2 regions of the Thermosipho sp. 1070 genome follow, and region 2 is predicted to be linked to the other one. Evidence: predicted binding sites of a transcription regulator. Region 2 holds the regulator's gene; the other holds the start of a gene.
What was found. The regulator HrcA, encoded in region 2, represses chaperone genes, less so after heat shock. The targets are predictions, from matches to a motif close to ATTAGCACTCNNANNNTNNGAGTGCTAAT.
Positions count from the first base shown of each region.

Region 1: Y592_RS02860 (ATP-dependent Clp protease ATP-binding subunit) is a predicted target of HrcA. The motif match lies at 5,486-5,514, and genes of this name have one in related genera.

Region 1 is NZ_CP007121.1:565,271-574,690, forward strand. Features, by position in the region: rRNA gene Y592_RS02835 (23S ribosomal RNA) at 1-1,586, opposite strand, end outside; rRNA gene Y592_RS02840 (16S ribosomal RNA) at 1,660-3,236, opposite strand; tRNA gene Y592_RS02845 (tRNA-Met) at 3,462-3,537, opposite strand; tRNA gene Y592_RS02850 (tRNA-Asn) at 3,780-3,855, opposite strand; gene Y592_RS02855 (sensor domain-containing diguanylate cyclase) at 3,989-5,374, opposite strand; gene Y592_RS02860 (ATP-dependent Clp protease ATP-binding subunit) at 5,543-7,906, shown strand; gene rd (rubredoxin) at 8,051-8,212, shown strand; gene Y592_RS02870 (FprA family A-type flavoprotein) at 8,257-9,414, shown strand.
Region 2 is NZ_CP007121.1:330,407-339,826, forward strand. Features, by position in the region: gene Y592_RS01590 (glycerate kinase type-2 family protein) at 1-95, opposite strand, end outside; gene nadE (NAD(+) synthase) at 97-945, opposite strand; gene dnaJ (molecular chaperone DnaJ) at 929-2,050, opposite strand; gene Y592_RS01605 (nucleotide exchange factor GrpE) at 2,055-2,606, opposite strand; gene hrcA (heat-inducible transcriptional repressor HrcA) at 2,634-3,647, opposite strand; gene Y592_RS01615 (MFS transporter) at 3,764-5,032, opposite strand; gene Y592_RS01620 (transcription repressor NadR) at 5,029-5,535, opposite strand; gene trhA (PAQR family membrane homeostasis protein TrhA) at 5,661-6,293, opposite strand; gene Y592_RS01630 (FKBP-type peptidyl-prolyl cis-trans isomerase) at 6,290-6,709, opposite strand; gene Y592_RS01635 (MFS transporter) at 6,765-7,946, opposite strand; gene Y592_RS01640 (radical SAM/SPASM domain-containing protein) at 7,939-8,880, opposite strand; gene Y592_RS01645 (M20/M25/M40 family metallo-hydrolase) at 8,968-9,420, shown strand, end outside.

The DNA of each region.
Region 1 (9,420 bases), 230 kb from region 2:
CCCGTCGGACCATACGGTCCTCCCCTTCACGGCTCAGCTCAGACAGCGGATTTCCCTACTGCCCTCTACGCCTAACCGCTTGGAAGGCCTTGCCACTTGACCTCGGAACTTACCCTCCTGCGTCCCCCCGCTACCTATCAGTATGCAGGTGGTACCGGAATATTAACCGGTTCCCCATCGGCTACCCCTCTCGGGTTCACCTTAGGCCCCGACTAACCCTGGGCGGACGAACCTTCCCCAGGTACCCTTAGGCTTCCGGGGGGAGAGATTCTCACTCTCCTCTCGTTTACTCATGCCTGGATTCTCTCTTCCGCCTCGTCCAGTGGCTCTCTCAAGTCCACCTTCTCCCTATCGCGGAACGCTCCCCTACCACCAGCATATACGCTGATCCGCGGCTTCGGGGGATGGCTTCAGCCCCGGTACATTTTCGGCGCTGTGCGTCTCGACCGGTGAGCTGTTACGCACTCTTTTAATGATGGCTGCTTCTAAGCCAACATCCCGGTTGTCTGGGACGCACAACTTCCTTCCACACTTAGCCATCTCTCCGGGCCCTTAGCCGTCGGTCTGGGTTGTTCCCCTCTCGTCTGTGGAGCTTATCCCCCACAGGCTCACTCCCAAGATTTGTGTGCAGGCATTCGTAGTTTGACAGGGGTTGGAGGTCACCCCCCTAGCCCTATCAGCGCCCTACCTCCTGCACAGACCTCTTGAGGCTGCACCTAAATGCATTTCGGGGAGAACCAGCTATCACCAGGTTCGGTTAGCTTTTCACTCCTACCCACAGCTCATCCGAGGATGTCTCACAATCCACCGGTCCGGGCCTCCAGTAGGTTTTACCCTACCTTCACCCTGGCCATGGGTAGCTCACCCGGCTTCGGGCCTGCCGCACCTGACTCCTCGCCCTATTCAGACTCGCTTTCGCTACGGCTCCACCTCTACCGGCTTAACCTCGCCAGGTACGACAACTCCCAGGCTCATTAATCAAAAGGCACGCCGTCACCCCTATACGGAGCTCCGACTTCTTGTAGGCACGCAGTTTCAGGTCTCTTTCACTCCCCTTCCGGGGTGCTTTTCACCTTTCCCTCACGGTACTGGATCCTCTATCGGTCGGCAGGGAGTATTTAGCCTTGGAGGGTGGTCCCCCCTGATTCCCACGGGATTCCTCGTGCCCCGTGGTACTCGGGATCAAGCCCCAGAGAGTCCTTACCCTTTCGCCTACGGGACTTTCACCCTCTCCGGTAGGCCTTCCCAGACCTTTCGGCTAGAGTAAGAATTTTTTACTCCCCGGCTCACGCCCGGACTTGTCCCACTACCCCGACGATCCCTCGCCGGTTTAGGCTCCTCCCCTTTCGATCGCCTCTACTCAGGGAATCTCGTTTGATTTCTCCTCCTCGGGGTACTGAGATGTTTCACTTCCCCCGGTTCGCCCCCTCTCGGGTGTGTAGCCTCACCAGCTACACAGGTTGCCCCATTCGGGTATCCCGGGATCTACGCTCGCTTGCAGCTCCCCCAGGCTTTTCGCAGCTTGCCACGCCCTTCTTCGCCTCCTGCCGCCTAGGCATCCACTGCGCGCCCTTATCACCTTCACCTCTACTTCCCCTATGCATTTTTCAATGACCATGCCACTCAAAAATAGATAGCAGCTCCGCTTACTCTCCTTAGAAAGGAGGTGATCCAGGCGCACCTTCCGGTACACCTACCTTGTTACGACTTCGCCCCCCTCGCCAGCCTCGCCCTCAGTAGCCCCCCTCCTTCTCAGGTTGGAGTAACCACCTTCGGGCGCTGCCAACTCGGGTGGCGTGACGGGCGGTGTGTACAAACCCCGGGAACGTATTCACCGCGGCGTGGCTGATCCGCGATTACTAGCGATTCCGACTTCATGCAGGCGAGTTTCAGCCTGCAATCCGTACTGCGAGTGGGTTTCAGGGTTTCGCTCACCATCACTGGCTCGCATCCCGCTGTCCCACCCATTGTAGCGCGTGTGTCGCCCAGAGCATAAGGGGCACGAGTATCTGACGTCATCCCCTCCTTCCTCCGGCTCGTCGCCGGCAGTCCCCTTAGAGTCCCCGGCCTAACCGCTGGCAACTAAGGGCAGGGGTTGCGCTCGTTGCGGGACTTAACCCAACACCTCACGGCACGAGCTGACGACGACCGTGCACCACCTGTGCCGGCTCCCTCACCTCTCGGCGAGAGTCCCTCCCCTTTCGGGTCAGTACCACCAGCATGTCAAGCCCTGGTAAGGTTCTTGGCTTAGCGTCCAATTAAACCACACGCTCCACCGCTTGTGCGGGGTCCCGTCAATTCCTTTGAGTTTCACCCTTGCGGGCATACTCCCCAGGCGGCCCACTTATCGCGTTCGCTTCAGCACGGAGGAATCACTCCCCCACACCTAGTGGGCATCGTTTACGGCTAGGACTACCCGGGTATCTAATCCGGTTCGCTCCCCTAGCTTTCGGGCCTCAGCGTCAGGTACGGCCCAGGAGACCGGCTTCCCCACCGGCGTTCCTGCTGATATCTACGGATTTCACCCCTACACCAGCAGTTCCGTCTCCCTCTACCGCCCTCAAGTCGCGTGGTTTCCAGCGCAGTTCCACAGTTGAGCCGTGGCTTTTCACACCGGACTTCCACGACCGCCTACGCCCCCTTTACGCCCAGTAAATCCGGGTAACGCTCGCCCCCTACGTATTACCGCGGCTGCTGGCACGTAGTTAGCCGGGGCTTCCTAGTGGGATACCGTCATCGGTAAGACTTTCCACTCCTTACCTTATTCGTCTCCCACCACAGCGGTTTACACCCCGAAGGGCTCCTTCCCGCACGCGGCGTCGCTGGATCAGGCTTCCGCCCATTGTCCAATATCCCCCACTGCTGCCTCCCGTAGGAGTAGGACCCGTGTCTCAGTGCCCTTGTGGCCGGCCATCCTCTCAGACCGGCTATCCGTCGTAGGCTTGGTGAGCCTTTACCTCACCAACTACCTGATGGAACGCAGGCCCATCCCTCAGCAGAGCTTTACGCCCCTTTCTTCGCTAGTACCTCTCCCTAGCGAACGTATGGGGTATTAGCTGCAGTTTCCCACAGTTATCCCCCTCTGAAGGGTAGGTCACCTACGCGTTACTCACCCGTCCGCCGCTCAGTCTACTAACCTTCACCCCGAAGGACTCCAGTTAGCAGCTTCGCTCGACTTGCATGTGTAAGGCACGCCGCCAGCGTTCACCCTGAGCCAGGATCAAACCCTCCATCTCTATCTCGGGCTCGTCCTTCTTATCCGCAGAGCTGCTATCTATTTTTCAATGACCTTTCTTTTTTCACACAGCGATTACTATTCTACAGTATAATTGTGACATTCAAACTCACATTTAGTAAACAATATGAATACTACAAGAAACAACAATGTAAACTATACCACTTATTCAGGGGTTTTTACACAAAAAAAAAACAACAAAAAAGCGGGAAAATTTCCCGCATATTGGTGGCGGCGATGGGACTCGAACCCATGACTCACTGATTATGAATCAGTTGCTCTAGCCACTGAGCTACGCCGCCGCATCTGTTATATTATCATAATTTGTTTTTTGTGTCAACCTTTTCTGTGGCATTTCAAATTAACAAAAAAAATAGTTTCACCTATTTTGCAAAACAAAATATGAAATATCTTTGATTTATAGCTCATTTAAAATTTTAATCTTTATAAATAACGTAAAAACAACTTCCAGAGAATTTATCTCAGCACAAACATGTTTTATCGTCTACAAATAAAAAAAGGAGAACGCCAAGTTCTCCTTTTCTGGCTCCGGCGGAGGGACTCGAACCCCCAACCTAGTGGTTAACAGCCACCCGCTCTGCCTATTGAGCTACGCCGGAACTTCGCTATCGCTTATATATTATACCATATTTTAGATTTTTGTCAATCATAGTATCTTATAATAACTTCCAGAAAAAAATATATCACATTTTTTACCGTTGTCAATAATTTTTCAGAGTTATCAACAAAACATCAACCGTGTCTCTTACTTTTTTTCATTTCATACATTTTCTTATCTACTTCTTTTAAAATTTCTCCAAAATTCTTTTGCTTGTTGTGCTTTACAATTCCATATGAAAAATCAATATCTGATTTTCGTTTTATCCTATCAACAACTTGTTTTGCATTTTTTCCATTTACAAAGATTAAAAACTCGTCTCCTCCGTATCTTACAACTTTATCTTCTTTCCTTATACTTTTCTTACATAATTTTACAAATTTTTTCAATACTTTATCGCCATAATCATGTCCATATGTATCATTAAGTTTTTTAAAACCATCCAAATCTATAAATATTATAGAACAATCACCGTTAAAATTCATCTTGTTTAAGAAATTCCTGTTGTAAGCACCTGTTAATGGATCAAATAAAGAATTTCTAAGTGTCTCCTTCTTTTCTTTAACAAGTTTATCAAAAACTTCTCTAAATTTAAAATTTATAGTCAAAATTTCAGACAACAAATTAAACACGTATAATTCTTTAGATGTAAATGCATTTTTTCCACCTTTTTCAAACAACACCGCACCAAAAACCTCTTCTTCAAATTTTAAAGGCACACCATAAATGGAAACAATTCTATGTTTTCCAAACACTATTCTTTCATATCCTTTTGGAAGGACTAATCTTTCTGAATTTCTCACATACAACTTTTTACCAAAATCCATTATATATGAAACAATTGGCTTCTTTTTAGGCGGAACAACAAAATTCATCCTTTCTTCAAAACCTATATTTGCATAATGTATGTAAGTACTTCCATCACCTCTTCTAGTCGCTACAACGAGAGAGTCAATTATTTTCTGTCCTTTTAAAAAATCAAACAACTTTTTTGAAACTTCCGAAAGAGTTTTCCTATTTAAAATATCCAAAAAAATACTTTGTGGAATTTTATTTAAAGGCTTGATAATATCTTTTGCATACGAATATACATTGCTTGAAATATTTACCAAAAAAAGTATTGAATACCTCAAACCTTTGGACTTTATCCTGAAAAACTTCAAAAGAAATATCTGTCCACCAATTTCAATTTCTACCTCAAATTCTAATTTATCTTTATAGTAATTCTTCAAAACCATATCAAAAAATACTTCTAATTGCGAATATTTCTTTGAAAAAACTTTAATTTTATCTTCCGTAACATTTTTAAAATCAAAAAAATCCATATTATACATCTTAGCATAGTTTAATAGACTAGATGAAAAATATTTAAGTTTTCCCCCATGCCAAACTGCAACACCCATTTTTGAAGATTTACCATCAAATACCAAATTAACTAAATTTCTTAACTTTAATATATACATCAAAGAAAAAATCAAAAGAAGGCCTAAAATCACAACTAAACCCAAAACAAAATACATATTACCCCCTCCAAATCATACATTTCTAATATAAAACACAAAATATTTAAAATCAATTAAAAACAAATTATTTACAAAAACGTAACAACAAATCCCGAACCAAAAACAAATGTTATCAGTCTATATATGTGAGTGATAAAAAGAAAAATAATTTTGGAGGTGGTTAAATTGAGATACTTGGACAATAAAATGCAAGAATTAGTCCAACAAGCAGCAGAAAACCTAACTCAAAAAAGGCAAAATCTTTTAAAACCAGAGCATGTGCTCTATGAAATTCTACAAGATGATGTAGTGCAGAAACTTATAAAAACACGTATAAATTTAGATGAAATACTGGATAGAATTGAAGAATTAATTGAAAGTCAATATGGTGTATACTACGGTTCTGGTTCTGGAGTTTACATGTCAAATGAACTTTCCAGAATCTTTGAACTCTCTAGAAAAGAGGCAAAATTGATCGGTTCAAGTAAAGTTTCACCTATTCATTTTCTTTTAGCACTGCTCAAGGATAACTCTACTCAAGCTGCTGCTATACTAAACAAATACGGGATCACATACGAAGAAGTATTAAAATCGGTGAAAGAACTTGTGGAAAATGGAGAATTAGATGAAGAAGGAAATGTACTTTCAAAATACACAGTGGATTTAACAAAACTTGCAAGAGAGGGTAAACTTTCACCTGTTATCGGTAGGGAAAAAGAAATTGAAAGAGTTATTGAAATTCTCTCTAGAAAAACAAAAAACAACCCCGTGCTCATAGGTGATCCAGGTGTCGGTAAAACTGCTATTGTTGAAGGTCTTGCACAAAAAATTGTTGAAGGAAAAGTCCCTGAAAAACTTAAAAATAAAAAGATATTAATGCTTGATCTTGGAAAAATGCTTGCGGGTAGTAAGTATCGTGGCGAATTTGAAGAAAGATTGAAAAAGGTAATGGAAGAAATAAATAAAATGAAAAACAATGTAATTCTCTTTATCGACGAACTTCATACAATAGTTGGAGCAGGTGCTGCAGAAGGTGCTATGGATGCATCCAACATGTTAAAACCTGCACTAGCCAGAGGAGAACTACATGCAATTGGTGCAACAACTTTAGAAGAATACAGAAAACACATAGAAAAGGACAAAGCCCTTGCCAGAAGATTTCAACCTGTATTAATTGAGGAACCTAGTGTAGAAGAAACTATAAAAATATTAAAAGGTTTAAAAGAAACATACGAAAAACACCACAACGTAAAAATAACGGATGAAGCTATAGAAGCCGCAGCAAAGTTATCCTCAAAATACATACAAGATAGATTTATGCCAGATAAAGCCATAGATTTGATTGACGAAGCTGCAGCAAAGATAAGTTTAAAGTCCGCCGATCCAAAAATTTCAGAACTAAAGGAAAAAATAAAATCTTTAAGTGAAAAAATCGATGAACTTACTATAAACTCCCAATACAAAGAAGCAGCTGAAATGAAACAACAAATGTATAAACTTCAAAATCAATATGAAGAACTCGAAAAGAAATACGGAACTGACAAAGTAACCGCCGACACAGTTGCAAAGGTTGTAGAATCATGGACTGGTATACCCGCAACTAAAATGATGGAATCGGAAAAAGAAAAGTTATTAAGATTTGAAGAACTTGTACATCAAAGAATGGTAGACCAAGAAGAAGCAGTCAAAGTTGTTGCAGATGCTATCAGAAAAGCAAGAGCAGGCATAAAGGATCCCAATAGACCAATTGGTACCTTCTTATTCTTAGGTCCAAGTGGTGTTGGTAAAACAGAACTTGCAAAGACCATTGCAGAACTTTTATTTGGTTCCGAAAATGCGCTCATTAGAATTGACATGAGTGAGTACATGGAAAAACACTCAGTTGCAAGACTCATTGGTGCACCTCCAGGATACGTAGGTTACGATCAAGGAGGACAATTAACAGAGCAAGTAAGAAGAAAACCATATAGCGTAATTCTTTTAGATGAAGTTGAAAAAGCACATCCAGAAGTATTTAACGTATTACTACAAGTCTTTGATGATGGTAGATTAACAGATGGAAAAGGCAACACAGTTGATTTTAGAAACACGATAATTATAATGACCAGTAACCTTGCAAGTGATAAGATATTGAGAAAGGTTGAAGCGGGAATAGAGTTTGAAAAGATAGAAGAATCTGTAAGGGAAGATTTAAAGCACTATTTTAGACCAGAATTCATAAACAGAATTGACCACGTTGTGATATTTAAACCACTTACAGAAAAGCATATGAAAGAAATAGTCGAAAAATTGATTTTAAGGCTTGAAAAGAGATTAAAAGAAAAAAACCTAAAAATAAAACTAACAGATAACGCAAAAGCATACCTTGCAAAGAAAGGATATGATCCAGCCTTTGGAGCAAGACCACTAAGAAGATTAATAGAACGAGAAATTGAAACACCACTTTCAAAGAAAATTATAGCTGGAGAAATTAAAGAAGGAGATATAGTTTTAGTTGATGTAAACAACGGAATAATCTCAGTTGAAAAGGAAAAAGAACTTACAAAATAAGGGGCAAGTCGCCCCTTATTTTTTATTCTAAACTAAAATATAAAGACAACAAATCTAAAATCAATAGAACTTTGTTTTTTCACTCTAAAAAATGCTATAATATAATTGTATAGTGATTTTTTTCTCATAAAAGGAGGGGAAAACATGAAGAGATACGTATGTAGTGTATGTGGATATGTATATGATCCAGAAGTAGGGGATCCAGACAATGGGGTAGAGCCAGGGACACCATTTGAGAAATTGCCAGAAGATTGGGTATGTCCAGTATGTGGGGTAGGCAAAGACCAATTTGAAGTAGAAGAATAAGTGGGACATTATGTCCCACTTTTAATGAGAAGGGGAGGAATAAGATGGTTAAGAAGATAGGTGATGGGGTATACTATGTAGGAGCTATTGATTGGGATAGGGAATTATTTGACGAATTAATTCCTCTTCCAAATGGGACAACGTACAATGCATATATAGTAAAAGGGGAAAAGATAGCTTTAATAGATACCGTTGATCCTGCAAAGAAAGAAGAGTTTTACAACAATTTAGAGAAATTGGATATAAAGAATATAGATTATGTAATATCAAATCATGCGGAACAAGACCATTCAGGTTTGATAAAAGAAGTGGTGGAGAAGTATGGTGCGAAGGTAGTAACGAACAAGAAATGTGCAGAATTATTGCACACACACGTACATGTAAGTAAAGAAGATATAATAGAGGTAACAGATGGAGAAGAGCTAGATTTAGGGGGAAAGACGTTAAAATTTTACTTAACGCCGTGGGTACATTGGCCAGAGACGATGGTAACGTACTTAAAAGAAGAAAAGATATTGTTTAGTTGTGATTTATTTGGTTCACACTATGCAACAAGTGACATAGAACAAGAAGGAGACGATGTATTAATAGAGATGGCAAAGAGGTACTACGCAGAAATAATGATGCCGTTTAGAAACCACGTTATAAAGAACATAGAAAAGATAGAAAAGATAGAGATAGGAAAGATAGCGCCAAGTCATGGGCCGGTATATACAAAACCAGAAAAAATAATAAAAGAATACAAAAAATGGGCGGGTAACGAGACAAAAAAAGAAGTAATAATATTGTATGTATCGATGCATGAAAGTGTAAGAAAGATGGTGGAATACGTAATGGAAGGATTAATGGAAAAGGGAGTAAGAGTAAAATTACACAATGTAGTAAAAAGCGACATAGGAGAGATAGCGATAGATTTGGTAGAGGCATCGACAGTAGTAGTGGGGACGCCAATGGTATTGGGAGGTATGCACCCAAAGATAGCAGGAGTGGTATATTTAATGAATGCCTTAAGGCCAAAGACAAAATACATAGGGATATTGGGCTCCTATGGATGGGGAGGAAGGTTTATAGAAGAATTAAAAGGAATGATAAAGAATGTAAAGGCAGAAATAGTAGGTGAAGTGGTGGTAAAGGGACTTATAACAAAAGAAGAATATGAAAAATTAGATGAATTAATCGAAAATATTTCTAAACTTAACTAAAAAAGG
Region 2 (9,420 bases):
TTCAAGTTCATCTTTTTTAACTTTTCCAAAACCAACTTTTCTGGACTTATTTGATCAAATGTTTCTAAAATTATCTTCTTGGCTATATCCTTCATATTATCCCTCAATGCTAATATTTCTTACTTTATTTCTAAACTTCCCAATCTCATATAATTTCTTTACTTTTTTTACTTTTTCTGGATCTTCATCGGATAAGTCTTTATTTTCTACTATTTTCTTTAGGATCCTATCTAAAGTGGGATAGTCTAATTCAAAGACTTCTTCATCACTAAGGCCAGGTATCAAATCTGGTGAGGCAGGTTTTTCAAGGATTCTTTCTGGAACGTTTAAAATTTTCCCCAACTTGTACACTTCCGTTTTATAAAGATGAAGTAAAGGTTCAACATCTGTAGAATCATCCCCCCATTTTACGTACAAACCTGTTAAAAATTCCGTCTTGTTAGTTGTACCAACCACTGCATAGTTTCTCTTTTCAGCTTCTTTATACAAATAAACCATTCTAACCCTATGCTTTATTCTATAATAACTTATTCCTTTTAGAAATTCTTCATCTTCTATCCCTAAGACATCAAATTCAAACGGATTACCTTCGTTCTTATACTTATTCCATCTACTTTTTGCATATCTTTCTTTTACTTTAAAGGGAACAAATAAAGCTGGTGGATAATATTTATAAACTCCAAATTTTCTAACTATTCTACTTATATTTTTAACTTCATAATCAACATTAAAATGCTCACAAACAAACTTTGCATCTTTTATTGAATCTCTTGGACTATCTCTCTCTGGAAGGATAAAACATTTTATTCTACTTTTTTCTAACACTCTCACTAATAAACCAAGGACTACCGCAGAATCAACTCCCCCACTTACCCCCAAAACAGCTCCTGAAAATCTATACTCTTTAAAAAAATTCTTTAAAAATTCTTCAACCCTCTTCAACATCCTTTCCCCTCAACTTTGCTATCTCTTTTAATAACTTTTTTTCAGTTCTTGATACCCTACTTGGAATCTCAACTCTAACCCTCAAAATTAAATCTCCTCTTTTCCCCGTTCTCATATCAGGCAATCCTTCACCATATACATATATTTCTTGTCCATGTTGAACACCCGCTGGAATTTTTACCTCTTTTATTTTACCATTTGGCATTCTAATTTTTACCTTTGTACCTAAAATTGCTTCCAAATAATCTATTTTAATCTCTTTAATTAAATCATTTCCCTTTCTTTCAAAATCAGAGTATCCAACAACCCTTACGTGAACATACAAATCACCATATTCTCCTCCATTATACCCGGCATTCCCTCCTCTTTGTATTCTCAAGATAGTTCCATTTTCAATACCAGCTGGAATGTTAACTTCAACCTTATATCTTTTCTTTATCCTTCCTGTTCCACCACAAGTATGGCAACTCTCCCCAGGAATTTTTCCTGTTCCACCACAATGATTACACGTATATTGGTTTACAATAACACCTAAAAATGTTCTCCTTTCTTCTCTAACTGTACCCGTCCCATGACACTTTGGACAAGTAATCCAACCACTACCAGGCTCAACTCCTTCACCATTACAATGTTCACAAACCTCGTATCTATCATATTCAAGCGGTATTCTTATTCCGGTAAACAACTCCTCAAAAGACACATCAACGGAAATATTTATATCTTCTCCTCTTTTTGGTCTTTTTGCTCTCTTTCTTGAAGATGTTCTTTGATCACCAAAGAAAATATTGAAAATATCGTTGTTTATAAAATCACCAAAGTCTTTAAAAATATCCTCAAAACCACCGAATCCACCAAATCCGCCCCCGGCATTTGGTGGCACATCTCCCACATAACCATATCTATCATACATTGCTCGCTTTTCAGGGTCAGAAAGCACATCATATGCTTCCTGAATTTCCTTAAATTTTTCTTCTGCTAACTTTTTATTTTCATAATTTCTATCAGGATGCCATTTTTTTATAAGCTTCTTATACGCTTGTCTTATTTCATCTTGGGATGCGTTCCTTGAAACGCCAAGAATTTCATAATAATCTTTTTTTGCCATAAAGTCACCTCCTAGGCTTTACCGAGACCTTAACCTTTGCAGGTTTTAAAATCCTTCCTTTAAACTTATACCCATCCTCCACAACTTCTACAATAGAATATTCTTCTTTTTCCTCATCTTCAACTCTTTCTACTGCTTCATGTTCAAATGGATCAAATTTATTACCTACTTTAACTTCTTCAAGTCCAAAACCTTCCAACAATTTAAATAAATTCTTATAAATCAATTCAATTGCCTTGTAAAATTGTGTATTTCTTTCTTCATCATTTGCATTCGAAAATGATCTTTTAAAATCATCTAAAATTGGCAAAAATCTTTCCAAAATCCTTCCCATCGTTGAAACTGCTATTTGTTCTTTTTCTTTGAGTACATCTTTTTTGTAATTTTCAAATTGAGATTTTAATACACGTGCATAATTTTCAAATTCTTTTAACTGTAACTCTAATTTCTTTATTTTTTCTTTTTGTTCTTCCACAATTTTCTCTGGTGTTTTTTTCTCTTTTGCCACTTCTTTCCTTTCTTCTTTCTTTTCTTCATTCTTTATTTCATTTTTCATTTCTTTTTCCACTTCAATCACCTCCAATTATTCAACATTTCTTGCAACAATAGTAAAATATTCAGTAAGTCTGTTTACCACATATTCCACACTATCAAATACCTTAGAGTAATCACTAAATTTATCAAAAATTACGGCAATTCTCCCCACTTCTCGCTCAAAGACAAAATAAGGCATTATCAAAACTGCATATTGCTCAAAATTTCTTATATTATGTTCCTTTCCTACGTATATTCCTTCACCTAGTGAAAAAATTTGCGGGTAAAATTCAGAATTTGTAGAAATTTTTACAATTTCTCTTAATTTATCTTCACCAAATTTCTTTGCATTCACAAGATTAAATACTCCTTCAATAATATATTCATCGTATTTTTCAGACGCAATTCTTTCAGAAAGTTCTATAAATTCTTTTAATCTACCACCAACCCATGAAAACTTTTCAACCACTTCTTTTAATTTTAATTTAAAATCACTCAAAAGTATTCCATCAAGACTTTTATTCAAAAACTCTTCAATTTCCAATATATTAGAAATTTCGGAATGTTGTATAGGAAGAACAGAAGTAAGTCCCAATTCAGTAATAATGTTCACAATGGAAAATGTCTTTGTAACTGGAGTTAGGACAATCCTTCTAATTCTGAGATTCATGGGATTAGGTTTTTCTATAATAACAAAGGCCTTTAAAGTATTTGATAAAAGCTTTGCAGCACCTCGTATGACTTTATCCAAATCACCTATCGGAAAGTCCGTTCTAACATCTATCGAAGAACCTACCTTTTTTGTCTCCTTTCTCACCTTTAACACTTCATTTACATAAAACTTCAACCCCTTGTCCGTAGGAATACGTCCCGCAGAAGTATGGGGTTGAAAAACATATCCTAAATAATCCAACTTTCTCATGTCGTTTCTAACAGTTGCCCCACTCCACTCTAAATTCGTTGTTTCTAAAACTTTTTGGGAACTTACTGGAATACCAGATTTTACATACTCTCTAACTAAACAATATAGAATTTTCTTTTGTCTATCGGACAAATCTTTCATATTTTCACCTCTTTATCAGAGGAATTATCACTCTCATACTTTGTCTGATAATAGTATAACATAAAAAAATTGAACAGTCAATTAAACAAAAAATGGGCATCATAAGATGCCCAAAATTATCCAACTGGCTTATCTTTAGTTTCCACACCAAGAATCAATACTAATAGACCTGTAATAATTGAAAATATCGCAGTATATGAAAGCGCGGCAACTATGGATTTATCAACAAAGTATCCCGTAAAGTATGGTGCTATTATTCCAGCAACTCTTGCCATTACACCTGCTACTCCATTTGCAGTACCTCTAAATGAGGTGGGAAATAACTCTGGGGTGTACGCATATACTAATCCCCAGACTCCTAAAGTAAAGAACGAAAGAACTAAAACAACAAACAAAAACGTAATATTTCCAGAGGCAAGAAATAGGAAAAACGAAGAAAGTCCCATTCCTATAAAATACACGGATAAAGTCTTTTTCCTTCCCCATTTTTCTATTAAATACGCCACAGAAAGATACCCAGGCAATTGGGCAAGATATACAAAAAATGTATACCATTTTGCTTTAGTTATGGTAATTGAAAGGTTTTCCACAAAAACCCTAGGTGCCCATGAAAAAAGTGCGTAATACACAAAGCTTACGACAAACCAAGATATCATAACCAAAATAGTTTGTTTAATGTATCTACTTCTAAACAAAGCACCAAAAGTAACTTTCACCTTTTCCACGCTTTCAATACTACCTGGAACATCACCATATCTCTCTTTTAAAGCTTTTATACCATCTTTTTCAAAAAGATACTTTGGAGTTTCAGAATTTTTTAAAAGTGCTATTAATATCAACAACCCTAATGAAAAAATATAAAAATTCCATCTCCATCCAAATCTTTCTCCAAAAGTTACCGCAAAAAGTGCTATTAATATACTTCCAATTGCCCAACTGGTTTCCAAATATACTAAATACCTTCCTCTAAGTTTTATCGATGTAAATTCAGAAAGATAAGTATTCGCCGAAGGCAAAAGTCCTCCATATCCAAAACCAGATAAAAATCTCAATAAATAAGCTATTGAATATCCCTTTGAAAAACCAAACAATACAGTAAAAATCACGGAAATTAACAAGTAAAAAATAGTACCGGTCTTTCTGCCAAAGTAATCCAAAATCACACCGGACAACAATGCACCAAAAAGCATGCCTAAAAAGGTTGCACTAACAAGAGAACTTGCCATGGTTTTTGAAAGTTGCCATTCTGAAATTAAATTCGGAAGGACAAATGGCATAACCATAACACCAGCAGAGCCTACTATCCATATTAAAGAAGTCAAAATTAAGAGATTTCTTTGTTTTTCTTTTGAAACTACACTATCAATGACTTGATCGATTTTCACTTTTTCACCTCCAAAAGATAATCCTTTAAAGCTTCTAATATCTTTTCCATAACCTCTTTATTTGGAGCTTCTATAGTATGTATGTGAACACCTCCGGATAATTTTAAAAGCGGAGTTGCATTTGAACTCTTCATAAGGGCCATAAACTTTGCAACGTCATCCAGTGTTGCAATATCAAGCCTACCATTAATTTCACCGTAAAGAGGATGCTCAACTATAACATCTATTACCTTTCCTCCAGCTTTTACAACTTTCAAAAGTTCATCGTAAATCTCGTCCTCAGAATGCTTTACGGCAATCATCTTTCTGATAAAATCTTTTTTCTTTTCTAGAATATAACCATCTCTTGTTGAAAAAATCTTGTGCCCTTTTGTCTTTAAAACGGATATATCTTGAACTATTATCTGCCGACTAACTCCCAACATTTCCGCCAAATCCTTACCTTTAACGGGACCTTTTGATTCAGATAAAATCACCAAAATCTTTTTTAATCTTTCTTTCATTTTATCACCTCAATTATTAGTTTACATTTTTACACAGCAAATGTCAAATACAGTACACAAAAAAAATCCAGGTTACCCTGAATCTATTTACCTGGATTTTGCCAAACCTACATATTAAAATTATTTCAAATTGAAAGTACTGCAAAATAATGGAAAATACTACCTAAAATTACAAACAGATGCCATATCATATGATGAAATTTTATCTTTCTATACATATAGAAAATAGTACCAATTGTATAGGCCAAACCACCTAAGACCAACAAAATTATTCCTCGCTCATTAAAATTGACCCATAAATTTTTTATAAAAAACACTATCATCCATCCCATTGCAATGTAAATAAGTGTAGAAATTACCATATATTCTCTAACAAAAAATACTTTAAATACAATGCCAATAGTTGCAAGCACCCACATTATTGAAAACAAAATCCATCCAAGTCTTCCACTAATAACCAGCAATAAAAATGGAGTATAAGTTCCAGCAATTAGTAAAAAAATAGCAGAATGATCCATTATTTCAAATATAGCCTTAGCCTTCCTATAACTTATCCCATGATACAATGTAGAAATTAAATAAAGCAAAAACAGCGTAACGCCAAATATTGTAAAAGAAACAATTTTTAGTACTCCACCACTCATCGAAGCATACACTATCAACCAAACAAGCCCAAATAATGCTATCAAAGTCCCTATTCCATGGGTTATTGCATTTGCTATTTCCTCACCCAATGAATATTTCTCTATATTTTTCATAATATGGAAACTATTTCAATGTCGAATATTAAATTTTTACCCGCTAAAGGATGATTGGCATCGAGCATAATCTTATCTTCATTAACTTCTGAAACTCTAACAACAAAAGTTCCACCATCTGGTTGATGTACTTCAAAAAATTGACCCACTTGTACATCTTCTGGTAATTTTTCCTTTTCAACGGGGAAAACCAAATCTTCTCTATATTCTCCATAAGCCTTATCATAGGGAACATTTATTGTCTTTTTTTCGCCTACCTCCATACCAATAATTTGTTCCTCAAAACCAGGAATAACCTGTCTTTCCCCAACTACAAATTGTAATGGTTCTTTTCCTTCTGAACTATCAAAAATTTCTCCATCTTCAAATCTTCCCACATAATGTACCAATACCTTATCTCCTTTTTTTATACCCATAATACCACCTCACAAAATTAAAAGTACTACTTAATTATACATCACAAAAGAAATTTTACAAATCTTTACATTTAAAGATTTGTGAGAACACTAATAAAATAGCTCCTAGTACCATTATTCCTACTCCAATTCCATATTCATTACTCAAAAACCCCATCAAAAATGAAAACATAGCACTTAAAAATGTTTTTACTTGAGATTCAACCGATAATACAGATGCAAGGGCCTCCGATTTTTCACTAATATACGACACAGCAATAGGTCTTCTGATATTCTCCAAAATGTACAAAAAGAAAAAGAAAATAATAGAGAGAAAATACAATTTATATACATACGAAATACCTATTAAAATCACGGTTATCGCACCCAAAAAGAGCGTTAAATTTAATCCCTTCTTAAACTTCCAGGAATTTCTCGATGCCATTGAAGTAAGTATATAAAGTCCAAAATAAATTATTCCCACCAAAACAGATGTTCTCTTTTCCTTTGATACTCCCAAAAAAATGGGAATAGTTAAGGCAAATGACTCAATAACTGGTTGTAAATAATCCTTTAAACTTTTAAATATTGCAGAGTAACTCGTGGCATTTAAAAGTAATTTTAGAGTCTTCCAGTTTGAGATAGCTCCCCAAAAATCCTTCAAAGTTTCCTTTTTTGACTTCTTAGATGAAAAATCAAGGTCTTTAGGATAAGTAGAGAGATTTACGAGATTAACAACATAAGGTATAACTGCCAAAAGAAAAATTAATTTGTAATCCCCACTAAAAAAGACAATAACTGCCGCAAGCAAAGAGTTTAAAGCAGAACCCAATTGTGACGCAGCGCGAGTTGCTCCATAATACTGAACTTTTAAATCCTCCATATTGTTCAATTTCAAATACTGGAAAATCATAGCCTTGTGTGTCCCTGTTCTAAATGCCTCACCAAATGAGAAAAAAATCATAGCAACAACAAAAAGAAGAAAGGATTTAAAAAAGTAAAATACGAGAAATGAAATTATATAAGAAATCATGGAAAAAATCATGGATTTTCTTCTACCGTATAAATCTGCAAATACTCCCGTTGGAACTTCCAAGATATTTGTTGCTAAACTCCTTATCGTATAAAGTACACCAATTTGAAAATAATTTAAACCTGCAGACAAAAAAGCCAATATAAAAAACGGTTCAAAGAAACGTAGATTCTTCAAAAAACCATACGCTTGAAATTTTCTAAATTGTTTGTCTTTTTTAATCATTACTCTCAACCTCGCAAAAAATAGGATCATATTTTAAATCCATATTTTTCGCAAAAGCCCTACAACCACCAAAACACCTTTTAAACATACTACATGCTTTACAAGCATCCAATAAAACATCTGGATCGTAACTTTTCCATATTTCTTCAAAAGATTTTTCATTCAAATTTCCCATGTAATATTCTTTATCGTATCTAAAATGCCCACAAGGTACAACAGTACCGTCTACCAATACCGATGCATGAGTCCTCCCAGCAGAACATAACCCTCCTGAAATATTTTCTTCAACGTAAAAATTAATACTATTCTTGTGCTTTTCAATCAAGTGTCTTACATATTCTATCTCTTTCTTATTTGGTGTTAAAATTTTTTTGTACAATTGTCCCCTTCCAACTGGAACAAATCTATCTACATATAGTGAAACACGATGCTTTTTAGCAAAATTTATCATATCTTCAAAGTACAAATAGTTTTTTTTGTTGATAACATGCAAGATTGTAACGTCAAAACCTGCTTCTACAAAGTTCATAAAACCTTTGTAAGTTTTATCAAAAGTTCCTTTTCCACGTATAAATTCGTGTATATCTGGCAAACTTCCATCAAAGGAAATTCCCACTTTAAGTTGTGGATAAATCTTTTTTATTTTTTTTACAACTTCTTTACTTGCAAGGGATGCATTTGTATTTAACATCACATCTAGTCCAATACCAACAGCATATTCAATTATTTCGTAAATATCAGGTCTTACCAAAGGTTCTCCACCAATCAAATCTACTGTTTCTACATGTGCACTTTTTAATTCATCAAGTACGTGTTTAACCTGTTCAATTGAAAGTTCTACTTTTGACTTTTTCCCCGCATTACAATAACAATGTTTACACGCATAGTTACAAGCTGTGGTAAGTTCAAATTCAACAATCTTTGGTCTTCTCATATCTCTCCTCCTTTCTTTTTATTAGTATATACCAAATTCTTTAAAATTGTGATAAAATCTTGTTAGAAAAATTAAAGGAGGGATAAAGTGGATACAAAAGAATTAATTATAAAATTGACATCAATTCCAGGACCATCGGGCTTTGAATCAAATGCTGTTAATACTATTGAAGAAATAATGAAAGATTTTTCCGATGAAATCTTCAAAACAAAACTCGGAAGCTTAGTATGTGTAAAAAAAGGAAAGGGAAAGGGAAAGGGAAAAGTTGGATTATTTGCACATGTTGATCAACTGGGATTTGTTATTTCAAAAATAGATGAAAAAGGTTTTGCCTATGTTTCACCAATAGGCGGTTGGGATCCAAAAGTGGTAATTGGGCAACGTGCAAAGATTATATCTAGAAAAAACAAAACATTTGATGGTATATTTGGTTTTTTAGCACCCCATTTGCAAAAAAAAGAAGAAAGAGGAAAAGTACCAACATTTAATTATCTGTTTTTAGATATAAGTATCAATAAAGATTGGAAAGAGATCTCAGTT